DNA from 3 places in the Shewanella sp. MM_2022_3 genome. Region 1 is predicted to be linked to each of the others. Evidence: riboswitches for the same ligand, from Rfam matches in the RefSeq annotation. Region 1 holds a riboswitch; each other region holds the start of a gene.
What was found. Region 1 has a riboswitch for lysine ahead of MMG82_RS17610 (Na+/H+ antiporter NhaC family protein). Riboswitches for the same ligand answer to the same signal wherever they lie in the genome.
Positions count from the first base shown of each region.

Region 2: another riboswitch for lysine. It lies ahead of MMG82_RS20015 (Na+/H+ antiporter NhaC family protein); the one in region 1 lies ahead of MMG82_RS17610 (Na+/H+ antiporter NhaC family protein).
Region 3: another riboswitch for lysine. It lies ahead of lysC (lysine-sensitive aspartokinase 3); the one in region 1 lies ahead of MMG82_RS17610 (Na+/H+ antiporter NhaC family protein).

Region 1 covers NZ_JAKZGV010000047.1:25,190-29,780, reverse strand. Annotated here, with positions in the region: gene MMG82_RS17615 (M3 family metallopeptidase) at 1-866, shown strand, start outside; gene MMG82_RS17610 (Na+/H+ antiporter NhaC family protein) at 959-2,527, opposite strand; lysine riboswitch at 2,607-2,803, opposite strand; gene MMG82_RS17605 (FAD-binding protein) at 2,899-3,825, opposite strand; gene MMG82_RS17600 (electron transfer flavoprotein subunit beta/FixA family protein) at 3,826-4,575, opposite strand.
Region 2 covers NZ_JAKZGV010000068.1:128-4,718, reverse strand. Annotated here, with positions in the region: gene MMG82_RS20025 (hypothetical protein) at 1-474, opposite strand, end outside; gene MMG82_RS20020 (dienelactone hydrolase family protein) at 757-1,719, shown strand; lysine riboswitch at 1,860-2,031, shown strand; gene MMG82_RS20015 (Na+/H+ antiporter NhaC family protein) at 2,115-3,695, shown strand.
Region 3 covers NZ_JAKZGV010000001.1:49,235-53,825, reverse strand. Annotated here, with positions in the region: gene arcA (two-component system response regulator ArcA) at 1-56, opposite strand, end outside; gene MMG82_RS00280 (DUF3293 domain-containing protein) at 639-1,073, shown strand; lysine riboswitch at 1,317-1,491, shown strand; gene lysC (lysine-sensitive aspartokinase 3) at 1,635-2,990, shown strand; gene MMG82_RS00270 (succinylglutamate desuccinylase/aspartoacylase family protein) at 2,992-4,107, shown strand; gene MMG82_RS00265 (zinc transporter ZntB) at 4,162-4,591, opposite strand, start outside.

The sequences.
Region 1 (4,591 bases):
AAGCCTATGAAATGTTTGATGCCGATGGCTCAAGCATGGCGATTTTCTATGCTGATTACTTTGCCCGTGAAGGTAAACGCGGTGGCGCATGGATGAGCTCGTTTGTAGGGCAATCCTTCCTCGAAGGTACTAAGCCTGTCGTAGTTAACGTGATGAACATTAAAAAGGCGCCTGAAGGCCAACCTACCTTCGTCAGCTATAACGAAGTCACCACGATGTTCCACGAAATGGGCCACGGTACCCACGGTATGTTCTCCAAAGTGACTTACCCAAGTCTTTCTGGGACTTCGGTATCCCGTGACTTTGTGGAATTTCCATCGACTTTCGAAGAAGATTGGGCGGCCCACCCTAAAGTGTTAGCCAACTACGCCAAGCACTACGAAACAGGCAAGCCTATCCCTGATGAGTTACTGCAAAAACTATTAAAATCCGGCAGCTTTAACCAAGGCTTCGATACGTTAGAATATATGGCTGCGGCGCTAGTGGATATGGAATGGCACTCATTAAGCCCTGATGCACCATTGCAAGATGTAGCGACCTTTGAGGCTAATGCGCTGAAAAAGCACGGCTTAAATATCACCGCCGTACCACCACGTTATAAGTCAACTTACTTTGCCCACGCCTTCCCAGGTGGTTACTCAGCAAGTTACTACGCGTATATGTGGAGTGAAATTTTAGCGGCTGACGCCTTTGCCTATGTGCAAACCCAAGGCGGCCTAAACCGTGAGATCGGCATGAAATACCGTAAGACCATTCGCGAAGTGGGCAACAGTATTGCGCCAATGGAAGCTTACAAGAACTTCCGCGGCCAAGAGCCTACCACTGAAGGTTTACTCAACCGCCGTGGGCTCAATCAGACTCAGTAATTTTAGATACTGAGTAGATAAAAATCAGCCAGCATAGTTGCTGGCTGATTTGTTTTACATTCTCAAGATAAGAGCGAAGTTAAATCACGGACTTATAAAGCCGTACTTTTGGATTTAATGCGCAAACCAAAAATCGTCAATACAAACAATATGCTACAAGTCACTAATCCTGCATTGACCGATTCAGTTAAGCCAAGCACTACGTAGCCGATCATGCTGATCAGCGCAACGATTACGGCGTAGGGAAGCTGCGTCACTACGTGGTCGATATGATGGCAACTGGCCCCCGTCGACGACAAAATAGTGGTATCAGAAATCGGTGAACAATGATCACCAAATACCGCCCCCGCTAATACCGAAGCCAGCATAGGTAACATCATAGCTGTGTGACTGCCCATCGCCATATCGGCGGCAATCGGCAGCATAATCCCGAACGTACCCCAACTGGTTCCTGTAGAGAATGCAGTCAGGCCCGCTAACACAAACATTAATGCAGGTAAGAAAGCAAAGGGAATATTCCCAGTGGCTAGGCTAGCCATAAACTTACCGGTTTCAAGCTGGCCGATCACACCTGCAATGGTCCAAGCAAATAACAAGATGTAAATCGCAGGCAACATAGAGCGAGCGCCCTGCACTACACCTTTTAATACCATTGATTTTTCAACGCCTTGCACTAAGTTAAGTACCAGCGCAACCGCTAAACCAATCAGGGCACCAAAGAACAGTGATGAACTCACATCGGTTTTCTCGAAAGCAGAAATAATATTAAATTCAATGCCTTCTTTAGCTAATACTTGAGCACCGCTATCGATCATAAAATACAGGGTCGCAAATACCAGTACTGTGATAGGTAGGAATAACCCAAGGATTTTACCTGTTTCAGCTTCGGGTAAATCAGCATTAGCACCTGGCGGTAAACCTTTAGTCTCATCGTATAAATTACCGCGCATGGCATTTAATTCATGTTCACGCATAGGGCCAACATCTAAGCCCATAAACGCCACACAAAGCAGTAATAATAAAGAGAATATTGCGTAGAAATTCATAGGGATCATTTGAATAAATACACTCAAATGACCAGAGTCCGCAAAACCATGTGCTGTTAATATTCCGCCAATTAACGCAATAATATAAGCGCCCCAACTTGATACCGGTGAAATGACACAAACTGGTGCTGCGGTAGAATCTAATAAATAAGCTAACTTAGCGCGGGAAATATGGTAACGGTCGGTAACAGGCCTTGCGACAGACCCAACGACTAAGCTATTGAAATAATCGTCAATAAAAACAACACAGCCTAAAAACATGGTCAGTAATTTCGCATCGCGCTTATTACGAATATGTAACCTTGCCCAATCAGCAAATGCCCGTGCACTACCACTCACAGTAATTAGAGCGGTGATCATCCCCAATGCAATCAAGAAACCGAGAATGTATAAATTCCAAGAATTTACGCCATCATCCGACCAAAAAAGTCCTTTTACACTGTTAAATAAAAACTCACCGCTGGCCACAGGAGAAAATTGATTGAGCAATAATACTCCAATCACAATTCCTAAACCGAGGGAAAGAAGCACTCGGCGAGTAAAAATCGCCAATACAATTGCAACCACAGGCGGGAGCAAAGAAAGCGCCGAATCGGCATAACTAACTACAGTCATTGATTATTTCTTCGTCAAAATACGAATGGAGGGCGACTGAACTGGTGGGAAAAGGCAATAGATACCCAAGATCACCTGTCCTATCAGTAGCGCTCCATAGTAACTATTCCTAATATCCGTATCTGGAAATACTATGGCAGTGTTGTACCTATTAGACACAACCCCAGCAGTTGATCGTGATAAATCAAACTACTTCGGCACCAAATCCTTTCGTGAACGATCAACGGAATCACCCTACTGATCACTACTGATATTTGGCGCGCCTCTACTTCTAAGAACGCCCATACATGGGCGTGAGGCTCATAAAAACATAAGCGGCTAAGCAGTTACCACCGCGAAGCCGCTTACTTTGACTTAGCTCACAAATAAAATCAACTTAAGCTTGCAATCAACTGCGGAACGGCTTCGAACAGGTCAGCTTCGAGGCCATAATCGGCAACTTGGAAGATAGGCGCTTCAGGGTCTTTGTTGATAGCCACAATCACCTTAGCGTCTTTCATTCCCGCTAAATGTTGGATCGCGCCTGAAATACCGACTGCAATATAGAGGTTAGGTGCGACAATTTTACCAGTTTGACCGACTTGCAAGTCATTCGGAACAAAGCCTGCGTCAACCGCCGCACGCGAAGCACCTACTGCGGCACCAAGCTTATCAGCCAGTTGCTCTAACATGCCGAAGTTTTCACCGCTGCCCATGCCACGGCCACCAGATACGATAATGCCAGCATTTCCTAACTCTGGACGTGCTGAAACTGTCAGCGCTTGAGACACAAACTGAGCTTTGGCTTCAAACACTTTATCCAAGGTAGTCACAGCAGCATTATTACCCTGTGTAACCGCATCGAACGCACTGGCACGCACTGTCATCACTTTGATAGCGTCATGGCTTTGAACTGTCGCTAAGGCGTTACCCGCATAAATCGGGCGAACAAAGGTATCGCTACTCACCACGCCAATCACTTCCGAAATTTGCGCCACATCTAAAAGTGCTGCCACACGCGGTAACGTGTCTTTACCCGCACTCGATGCCGCTGCGAGAATATGGCTGTAGTTTGGTGCTAAGTCCACCAGCAATTTAGCCACGTTTTCGGCTAAATGCGCTTCATAAGCACTGTTATCGGCGACTAATATTTGCGCGACACCTTGTAGAGCTTGAGCAGCTTGCACCACTGCAACACATTGATGGCCCACCACCAATACATGTACATCACCGCCGATCGCACGAGCTGCGGTGACAACTTTAGCGGTATCCAGTTTCAGCGCCGCATTATCGTGTTCTGCTAATACTAAAATGGCCATTTAGATCACCTTCGCTTCATTCTTTAACTTTTCAACCAGCTCTGCTACCGACGCAACCATAATACCGGCCTTACGTTCAGCAGGCGGCGTTACCTTGATCACCGTTTGATGCGCTTTGAGCGTCACACCTAAATCAGCTACCGTCAGGACGTCTAATGGCTTACGTTTGGCTTTCATGATATTAGGTAATGAGGCATAACGTGGCTCATTCAAACGTAAATCCGCAGTCACCACAGCTGGCAATGGTAGATTTAAGGTTTGCATACCACCATCTATCTCACGAGCAACTTGAAGTGAATTACCTTCAACTTTAATTGCTGAAGCAAAGGTCGCTTGCGGCATATCCGTTAATGCAGCAAACATTTGGCCCGTTTGGTTATTATCACCATCAATGGATTGCTTACCAAACAGCACTAATTGCGCTTGTTCTTTTTCTTGTACGGCTTTAAGTAATTTGGCAATTGATACTGGTGCTAACTCTTCTTCAGTATCAATGTGAATCGCGCGATCAGCACCTAATGCTAATGCGGTACGCAATTGTTCTTGAACGGCTTTATTGCCGATGCTCACGACCACTACTTCAGTAGCACTGCCCGCTTCTTTTAAACGAACCGCTTCTTCTACTGCAATTTCACAAAAAGGGTTCAACGCCATTTTGAGGTTTGCGGTATCAACGCTGGTGTTGTCAGCTTTTACCCTGACCTTCACATTGGCATCAACTACGCGCTTAACAGGCACCAATACTTTCATAGGGCTTCCTTCCTAC
Region 2 (4,591 bases), on a different contig from region 1:
AAGATTTTGCCAGCGCTCAAATAACTCCTTGATATCTTTTTGATCCATCTTGGCAATGGGGGTTAATTGACGGACTTCACCATTGTTAAATTCCACATTAAAGCCATCTTTAACCAACTGAGCGATTTCATTAGATTTGGCTTTTGGGTCGATATTACTTACCGGGATCGGCATGCCATAATCGCTAATTTGCAGCAGGTTAGGTTGGATAAAAAAGCGGGCATTATGGGTTAGTGGTGTGGTTAAGCTGGCCGCCTTACCTTCTGTATCTTGTAACTGGTAATCCAGCAGCAATCGTGCCTGCAACACTTTACGAGTTTCGAAACCATCGTTGAGGTGTGAAGTAGAAATAATCTGATACTCGCGCGAAGCGGGAATACTTGCTGACTTATCAGAAACCTGATTATCGCAAGCCGTTAACCCAAGCGTGAGCGTGACAGTGGTACAAAGTACCCTGCATATCCCTATAGCCATTTGAACTCCATTAGTAACTTATGTTATTGAAATGTAATGATATTAGTATGTTGTTTGGCGACATTATACACAAAAATGCCCCTAGGGAATAAAAAGCTCACGCCAATTTGGGCGCATGATCAACCATAAATTGGCTATTGATGAGTGGAGAATTATTAAATAGGCGGCACAAAGCTAATTGCCCTGATAAGCTCTCATCCTTTACTCTTGGTAAGGCCGCTAGATAACTCACAAGCTAGGGAATATAAACCAGTGGTTAGCTTGTTAAATGGAGAAAGAACGATGAGCCCAGATCATAAGCCAGAACTAACCACACCACCTTTCCCTGTCATTCCTCAGGAAGCCTTTGACTGGTATGACGAATATGCCCACGGCATTATCGACCGCCGTGAGTTTATGGCTCGCCTTGCGGGCCTAGTGGCACTGGGTTTTACCATGACCACGCTGACGGGCGCACTAATGCCTAATTACGCCTTAGCCGAGCAAGTCTCCTTTAACGATCCCAGCATTCAAGCCAGTTATGTGAAATTTCCATCCCCCGATGGTTATGGTGAAGGTCGCGGTTATTTAGTCTTGCCAAACGCGTTGCTGATCCCAGGCCAAAAGGCGGGCGATCCTAAGACCTTAGATCTCAGTAAAAAAGCCCCTGTGGTATTGGTGGTGCACGAGAACCGAGGCTTAAATCCCTATATCGAAGATGTGGCCCGCCGCTTAGCGGCCAAGGGTTATATCGTCTTTGCCCCCGATGCGCTTTACAGCCTTGGTGGATATCCTGGTAATGATGATGCGGGCCGCGCCATGCAAGCGAGCCTTGATAGAGCTAAAATCGAGCAGGACTTTATCGCCGCCGCGCATTTTTTAAGGGCGCACCCGCAGAGTAATGGCAAACTCGGTGCCGTCGGTTTCTGCTTTGGTGGTTATATCGTCAATATGCTCGCCGCCACCATTCCCGATGAGCTTGCGGCAGGCGTGCCTTTTTATGGCACACCCGCAGCAACTGAGCTGCGTAGCCGCGTGAAAGGCCCGTTGATGTTGCAATTTGCCGCATTAGATCAACGGATTAACGATACATGGGCCGAGTATGAAACCCAATTAAAGGCCAATAAAGCCGAGTATATTGCCTACCTTTATCCGAATGTGAATCACGGTTTCCATAACGATTCCACCGCCCGTTATGATGAGCAAACGGCTGAGCTCGCATGGACAAGAACCTTAGATTTTTTTGGTAAACATTTACTCGTATAAGTCCATTTGGCGCTATTGCAACGCTTGAAAGGTGGATGTTTCTTGTGTTACCAACTTGTAGGTGATTCATTGTTTTATACGCGAGTGGGATCAAAATACTTGCTATCAGTTCCCATCTCGCTAGAATGCCCGCTCGAATACCTTTAAGTAGAGGCGCGCTGCCTATGACTACTTGTGCGGAGGGTGATGCCGCAGATGTACAAGGAAAGGAGTCAGCGCCGAAGTAGCCAGGTCATCAAACCGAGCTGCTGGTTTTGCATCAAATAGGTGCAAGACTGCCATAGTCATCCACTATGGAGCGCTACCTGAAGGGGCTGAGGAGTAATACCTCCCTATAGGTTTTGTTTCTTTATCCTCTCGGTAGATCTCCACCCGTTTTTTGGTGAAAAGAGATCATGGACATTAGTCATTTTGCTGACTCAGGTTGGTCAGTACTTCCCCCTTTGTTAGCCGTCGCCTTGGCGATCATCACACGTCGCGTACTGTTATCCCTTGGCGTAGGGATTGTGGCCGGCAGTTTGTTGCTCAATCAGTTTTCTCCCCTTGATTCATTGCACTATATGTTCAATACCGTGCTGAAGATTTTTTGGGTCGATGGCGCACTTAATCGCGACAATATCAATATGTTGCTGTTTATGTTGTTGCTTGGCGGACTCATTAGTCTGATGACGGTTTCTGGCGCCACCCGCGCCTTTGCCGAGTGGGCAGCTAAGCGCGCTAAGACCCGTCGCGGCGCGAAAGGCTTAACTGGCGTGATGGTGTTTGCGTTTTTTATTGACGACTTTTTTCATAGTTTGTCGGTTGGCGCCATTTGCCGTCCGGTGACTGATCGCTTTCAAATCTCCCGCGCTAAACTGGCTTATCTTTTAGATTCTACCGCTGCGCCCGTGTGCGTATTGATGCCCATCTCTTCTTGGGGCGCTTATATTATCGCGCTTATCGGTGGCATTATGGCCGCCCACGGCATTAGCGAGCAAAGTCCAATCTCAGCCTTTGTTGAGATGATCCCGATGAATCTGTATGCCGTGTTTACCCTGTTGATGGTGCTGGTGGTGATTATCTTTCAAATGGATATCGGCCCGATGCGTAAACATGAAGCATGGGCGCTGGAGGGGAAGCTTTGGGATCCGTCTAAGCCTCGTCCAATCGGCTTAGATATGGAAAGCCCTGAAGAAAGTAACGGTGGCATGATCGATATGGTATTGCCGATCCTAACCCTCACCGGCGCGACCGTGTATTTTATGATTTCCTCTGGTGCGGCAGTATTGGATGAAAAAGGGCTGCCATTTAGCGTACTTGGCTCCTTTGAAAACACCAATGTGGGCTCCTCGCTAGTGTATGGCGCGCTGTGCAGCTTGGCGGTGTCAATTCTGCTTGCGCTGCGGTTAAAATTGGGCGCTAAAAACTGGCTTAAAGCCGCCCCGCAAGGCGTGATGGCCATGTTACCCGCCATTAATATTTTGCTGTTTGCCTGGGCGATTGGTGCGGTTGTTCGCGATGTTGAGACAGGCAAATATCTGGCCTCCCTCGCCAACGGTAACTTACCAATGGAAGTGTTGCCTGCGGTGGTGTTTGTGTTGTCCTGCGCCATGGCATTTGCCACCGGAACCAGTTGGGGCACCTTTGGTATTATGTTGCCACTGGCCGGCGACATGGCCGCTGCCAGCGATATCGCGTTAATGCTGCCAATGCTTGCCGCAGTGCTTGCGGGCTCAGTGTTTGGCGATCATAGCTCGCCGATTTCCAGCACCAGTATTTTGTCGGCCACGGGGGCAGGTTGCCACCATATTGACCATGTGATGACCCAGCTACCCTATGCCTTAGCCATCGCCTTTGGCGCCACCTTAGGCTATTTGGCCATGGGGATTATGCATTCAACCTTAGCTGGATTCGCCGTAAGCGCCCTGTGGTTTGTGCTCTTCACTGCTTATCATCTGCGTAAAACGAAAAATCAGCCTTTGTTAGCTACGGCATAAGGCACTTTTACACGCTATCAACCAGGGGCCCACGGGCCCCTTGGTTTTTTGTGGGCTTGAGTAAGCCTGCATCCATTCAAATAAACTTAAGTCATCACTTAACTATCTAATTTGTAATGTGAAAGTGGTAGACAGATGTTAAACAGAACGTTATCTTAGGTTTTTAACAAGGATGAAACTTAATCGTGACCTCGATTCAGTTCACTTGCATCAGGAAGATGTATCTTTATTTCGCGAGAACACCTCCTGAACAATATGCGATAAGTCTCTAGATGCTAGATGCTAGATGCTAGATGCTAGATGCTAGATGCTAGATGCTAGATGCTAGATGCTAGATGCTAGATGCTAGATGCTAGATGCTAGATGCTAGATTCTAGATTCTATAAAAGCATTACAGCAGTGTAATCCCTTGGCTAATGGGTGTTAGCCAAGTGCGGTAGCCATGGAAAGATTTTTGTCGGTTCACAAAGTAGTGAACTGGTTATTTAGCGGCCTTTCGGCCGAGGTGAATCAAGGTCGTGGGTCTTCAACCCACACCCGACCAAGAGGGGATCAACAGCAATTCCCTCTTGGATCTCCCTTGCCGCCCCCTAACGGAGTTGAAAGCCCCTTGGGCATTAAGCGTTCTTATGCTATCGCGTCAGACGCTCGTCCCTGATTCGACTGGCGCTATCTCGGCATCCATGCCTCGCTCACGCAACGAACGCAAATGCCCTGCGGCAACTCCGAGGGGATGGTGTATTCCTTCGGCTCAGGTGTTATTGGTCGATTGTTAAAGCATAAAAAGTGCCTGTCCGATCTTTTTGATTTTATCCGTTGGAATTGATGATTTTTACGTGAGTATGTTGATTAACTAATAATTATACTGATGTTGGGTGAGGTGTCTGTATGTATAG
Region 3 (4,591 bases), on a different contig from region 1:
AGCGTGTTACGGGTAACGGCTTCATCTTCAACGATCAGAATGTGCGGATTTTGCATATTAAGTACCTAAATTTTAACCAATATTCTAACCATAAGAATCACTTACATCGGATTCTTATATTCATAAAATGTTGATACTTCCACTTACTGCTCTGTGCTTCAAAGGGAAGATCTTCACGGCTACACGTCAGGATGTATATAAGTGAACGTTTAAAGTGTAATACGATAAAACGTAACCAGTATCAACTTCGATAAGCAATAGTTAAAAATAGTTCCTTAACTATTGTTTTTTTTAAAATGTTTAAATGATAAATCAAATGTAGAACACATTTTAAAAGATGTCTGGCCAGCATAAGGTGATTTCGCAGAGGAATCTAACAAACCCTTGTCAAGATTAAGCAAACTTAATGTTATCTGCTTAACTGGCCAATGACGACATTGTACTCGTTTTAGGCATTTGTTAACAAATGAAATGTTAACAAATTTCAGGCTGAGACGCTGATTTACCATGATATTTACTTTAGTCATTGATTAGTATAACTAATGTATTTTTAATTCTTGTGAGCCAGTTCACGCCTCTTTGGATTTTTTAGGCTCTCTGTTAAACTAGCGCGGGTTCATTTTTCGACTAGACTACCAATGGACAACATGACTCAAGATTTGTGGCAGCATTATCAAACGCCGTTGTTTTTGCTTACTCAAGCATTATCCTGTGATTTTTCCTTTGCTGTAATTACCGCCCATAATCCCGCTTCAACCCTCCTCACTCCCAGCCAAAACCGATTACTCGACCGCCAACTTCTACGTGAAATTGAATTATTAGGCAGTCCCTATCGTGCACTGATTGGGGCATCGCCAGATTTATCCCATATGGAGAAGAGCTGGGCCGTGTTTATTGATCGCAGCATGGCCTTGCAGTTGGGAAAAAAGTTTAATCAATACGCTATCTACATGGTGGAACAGGGCGAGGTGAGTTTAGTGCCTTGTACTTTAGCCGGGCAAACAGAGGTGTGTTTAGGTCGATTTAACGACTATGTGCGTTTGGTTTATGAGCTACCGGACTTGGTCACCTAACCGCGATTGACGCTTTTAATCGCTCCTCTGGCTAAGCTTTGCTGCTCTCACGGCAAGGCTAGTTTGTTTTTCTTCTTTGCTAGATCTGATTGATTTTTCCCTATTCTCATTTGGCATGAGTCGCAAACGTTTTAAATTCCCATTGTTTTTAAATGCGTTTATTGAATTTGTATATAGTGTGTGAAATTAGCATTGACTTCATTAGGGGTTTATTGCTACTTTTTTCGTCCCTTTCCGGCGGAAAGGAACAGAAGAGGAGCGTTAACTAGGTAGTCAGTCAGAGGAGCACAAACTCCAGCGATGATTGATGAGGGAGATTAACGCCGAGGCATAGATATGGTTGCTGCATGTTTATGTCGGTCGCTTAGGCTGAATCCTAACGATTGTCACCTGTAATTGGTGGAGAGCTTCTGGTGACGATTGCTGTTTCCCTTCTATTGGGGTGCGTATCATTGAGCACCAGGCTCTTCGAACGAAGTTAGTTCGGAGCGTAATCATGTTAGTTAATCAATATCTTATCCTAGTTTGTGCCGTGTCTTCTGCTTCTGCGGAGGTGCGCTAATGTCCCTTGTTGTCGCAAAATTTGGTGGTACTTCAGTCGCTGATTACGGTGCAATGAATCGCTGCGCCGATATCGTACTGAGCAATCCCGATTGCCGTTTAGTGGTGGTTAGCGCCTCCAGTGGCGTGACGAACCTGTTGGTTGAACTGACCCAAGAGTCAATAAACGACGATGGTCGCTTACAACGATTAAAGCAAATTGCGCAGATTCAATACGCTATCTTAGATAAACTGGGTCGCCCTAACGATGTTGCTGCCGCATTAGATAAGCTGTTAAGCCGTATGGCGGTATTAAGCGAAGCGCTGGCGTCCCAGCGCAGTAAGGCCACCATGGATGAGTTATTGTCCCTTGGCGAGCAGTGTTCGTCGGCATTATTTGCGGCGGTATTGCGGGAAAAAGGCGCTAACTCGAGTGCCTTTGATGTGCGCCGTGTGCTGCGAACCGACAGCCATTTTGGCCGCGCCGAGCCACAGGTTGAGCAAATTGCCTCTCTCTCTCGTGAGCATTTACTGCCGCTGTTATCTGAACAAGTGATTGTGACTCAAGGCTTTATTGGTTCAGATGAGGCGGGACAAACCACTACGCTTGGCCGTGGCGGTAGCGACTATTCTGCGGCACTGTTAGCCGAAGCCTTAAAAGCCTCTGCGGTTGAGATTTGGACCGATGTGGCCGGGATTTACACGACCGATCCGCGCCTCGCGCCAAACGCCCATCCGATTGCCGAAATCAGTTTTAACGAAGCCGCTGAAATGGCGACCTTCGGTGCCAAAGTATTACATCCTGCGACGATTCTTCCGGCCGTGCGCCAACAAATTCAAGTGTTTGTCGGTTCAAGCAAGGAGCCTGAAAGGGGTGGCACTTGGATCCGCCATCAGGTTGAAGATGCACCCGTGTTCCGCGCGGTGGCGCTGCGCCGCGACCAGACGCTACTCAATCTGCACAGCCTACAAATGCTGCATGCACAGGGCTTCTTGGCTGAAACCTTTGCCACATTGGCAAGACACAAGATCAGTGTGGATTTGATCACTACCTCCGAAGTTAACGTATCGCTCACTCTAGATAAAACCGGCTCCGATTCAAGCGGGCAAGGTTTATTAAGTGAAGCGTTGCTGCAAGAATTATCGCAACATTGCCGCGTGCGCGTGGAGGATGGTTTAGCATTGGTGGCGATTATCGGTAATCGTATCGCTACGACTGCGGGTATTTGTCGCCGCGTGTTTGAAGTGCTCGAACCCCATAATGTGCGGATGATCTGCCAAGGTGCCAGCCCGCATAACTTGTGTGTGTTAGTAGCCGAATCCGAAGCGGCACAAGTGGTTAAAGCGTTGCACGAAAATTTGTTTGAAGGCGTTTAGTATGTTGCCGACAACATCGTCTCTGCAAATTGGGGAGCTTGCCGCAGGGCAGGCTCTGACGCTGCCGATTTATCACTTCAAGCCAAGTGGTCACGTATCTGGCCCTAAAGTGTATATTCAGGCTAATGTCCATGGCGCTGAGGTGCAAGGCAATGCGGTGATTTATCAATTGATGAAACAGTTGGAAAATTGCCACATCTTAGGTGAGATTACCTTAGTGCCCTTGGCTAATCCGCTGGGGATTAATCAAAAAAGCGGTGAGTTTACATTGGGGCGTTTTGACCCTATCACTGGCGTAAACTGGAATCGTGAGTACTTAAATCACGCGATAGATTTACCCGCTTGGTACAGCGAGCATGCCGAGCTTAGCGATAGCGAACTTATTCAAGCATATCGCAGCACCTTGATTGAAGCTTGCCAGCAGCGGTTACGTAATGATTGGGGTGTGACCACGGGCCACAGATTGGCGGTTAGCTTACAGGCTATGGCCCATGCGGCGGATATAGTGCTCGATCTGCATACTGGGCCTAAATCCTGTAAACATTTGTATTGCCCTGAATATGATATTGCCGCGGCGCAGTTTTTCACGATTCCTTACACACTGGTGATCCCCAATAGTTTTGGTGGCGCAATGGATGAGGCGGCATTTTGTCCTTGGTGGCAATTGAGTGAAGTGGCAAAAGCGCAGGGGCGGGATCTCAATATCGCCGTTTCAGCTTTTACCTTGGAACTGGCGAGCCAAGAACGCATTTGCCTTGAGGATGCTTTAGTCGATGCTAAAGGCATTTTGGCCTATTTAAGCCATCGAGGGGTGATTGCCGAGCAAGTGGAACCCGTTAATATGCCGCGTTTTGGCTGTTATCTTAAGGATTACAAAAAGTACCATGCGCCTATGGCGGGCTTGGTGGAATATGTGGCGCCCGTGGGAGAGCCGCTTGCAGCGGGTGAGACCTTAGTCAATCTGCTGCGACTCGACTTATATGGCAGTGCGCAGGAGCTGACGGCACTCAGTTTGCCGCAGGATTGTGTGCCTATACTCCATTTTGCCTCGGCGTCGGTGCATCAAGGCACAGAGCTCTATAAAGTCATGACCAACCTGTTTGAATTGCCGTATTAACGGCAATCTGCAAAACAAAACGCCAATCTCGAGATTGGCGTTTTTTATTACAGTCTACAACCACTTAAAGCGATAGAAGAGCGCCATTTGCAGGGCAACCAGCGATATTAAAATGCCGCAGAAGGTCGCAAAAGCCCATGCGTTATCCGCACCGGGAATACCGCCGATATTGACCCCAAGCAAACCGGTTAAAAAGCCTAGAGGCAAGAAAATTGCCGAGACTAAGGATAAGAAATACAAGCGCTTGTTTAGCTGCTCCGATTGCTGGCTGAGTAATTCTTCCTGGGTCACATTGGCTCGGTCGCGCAGTGCATCTAAGTCTTCAATTGTGCGAATAAGCTTATCCGTGGTTTCGCGCATCTTAAGTTTTTCGGGCTCATTAAACAGCACAAATTGATCGGACAGCATCTTAGTGAAGGCTTCTTTCTGTGGGCCTAAATAGCGGCGCAAGGCTACGGTTTGTCGGCGTAGTTCGGCAATATCA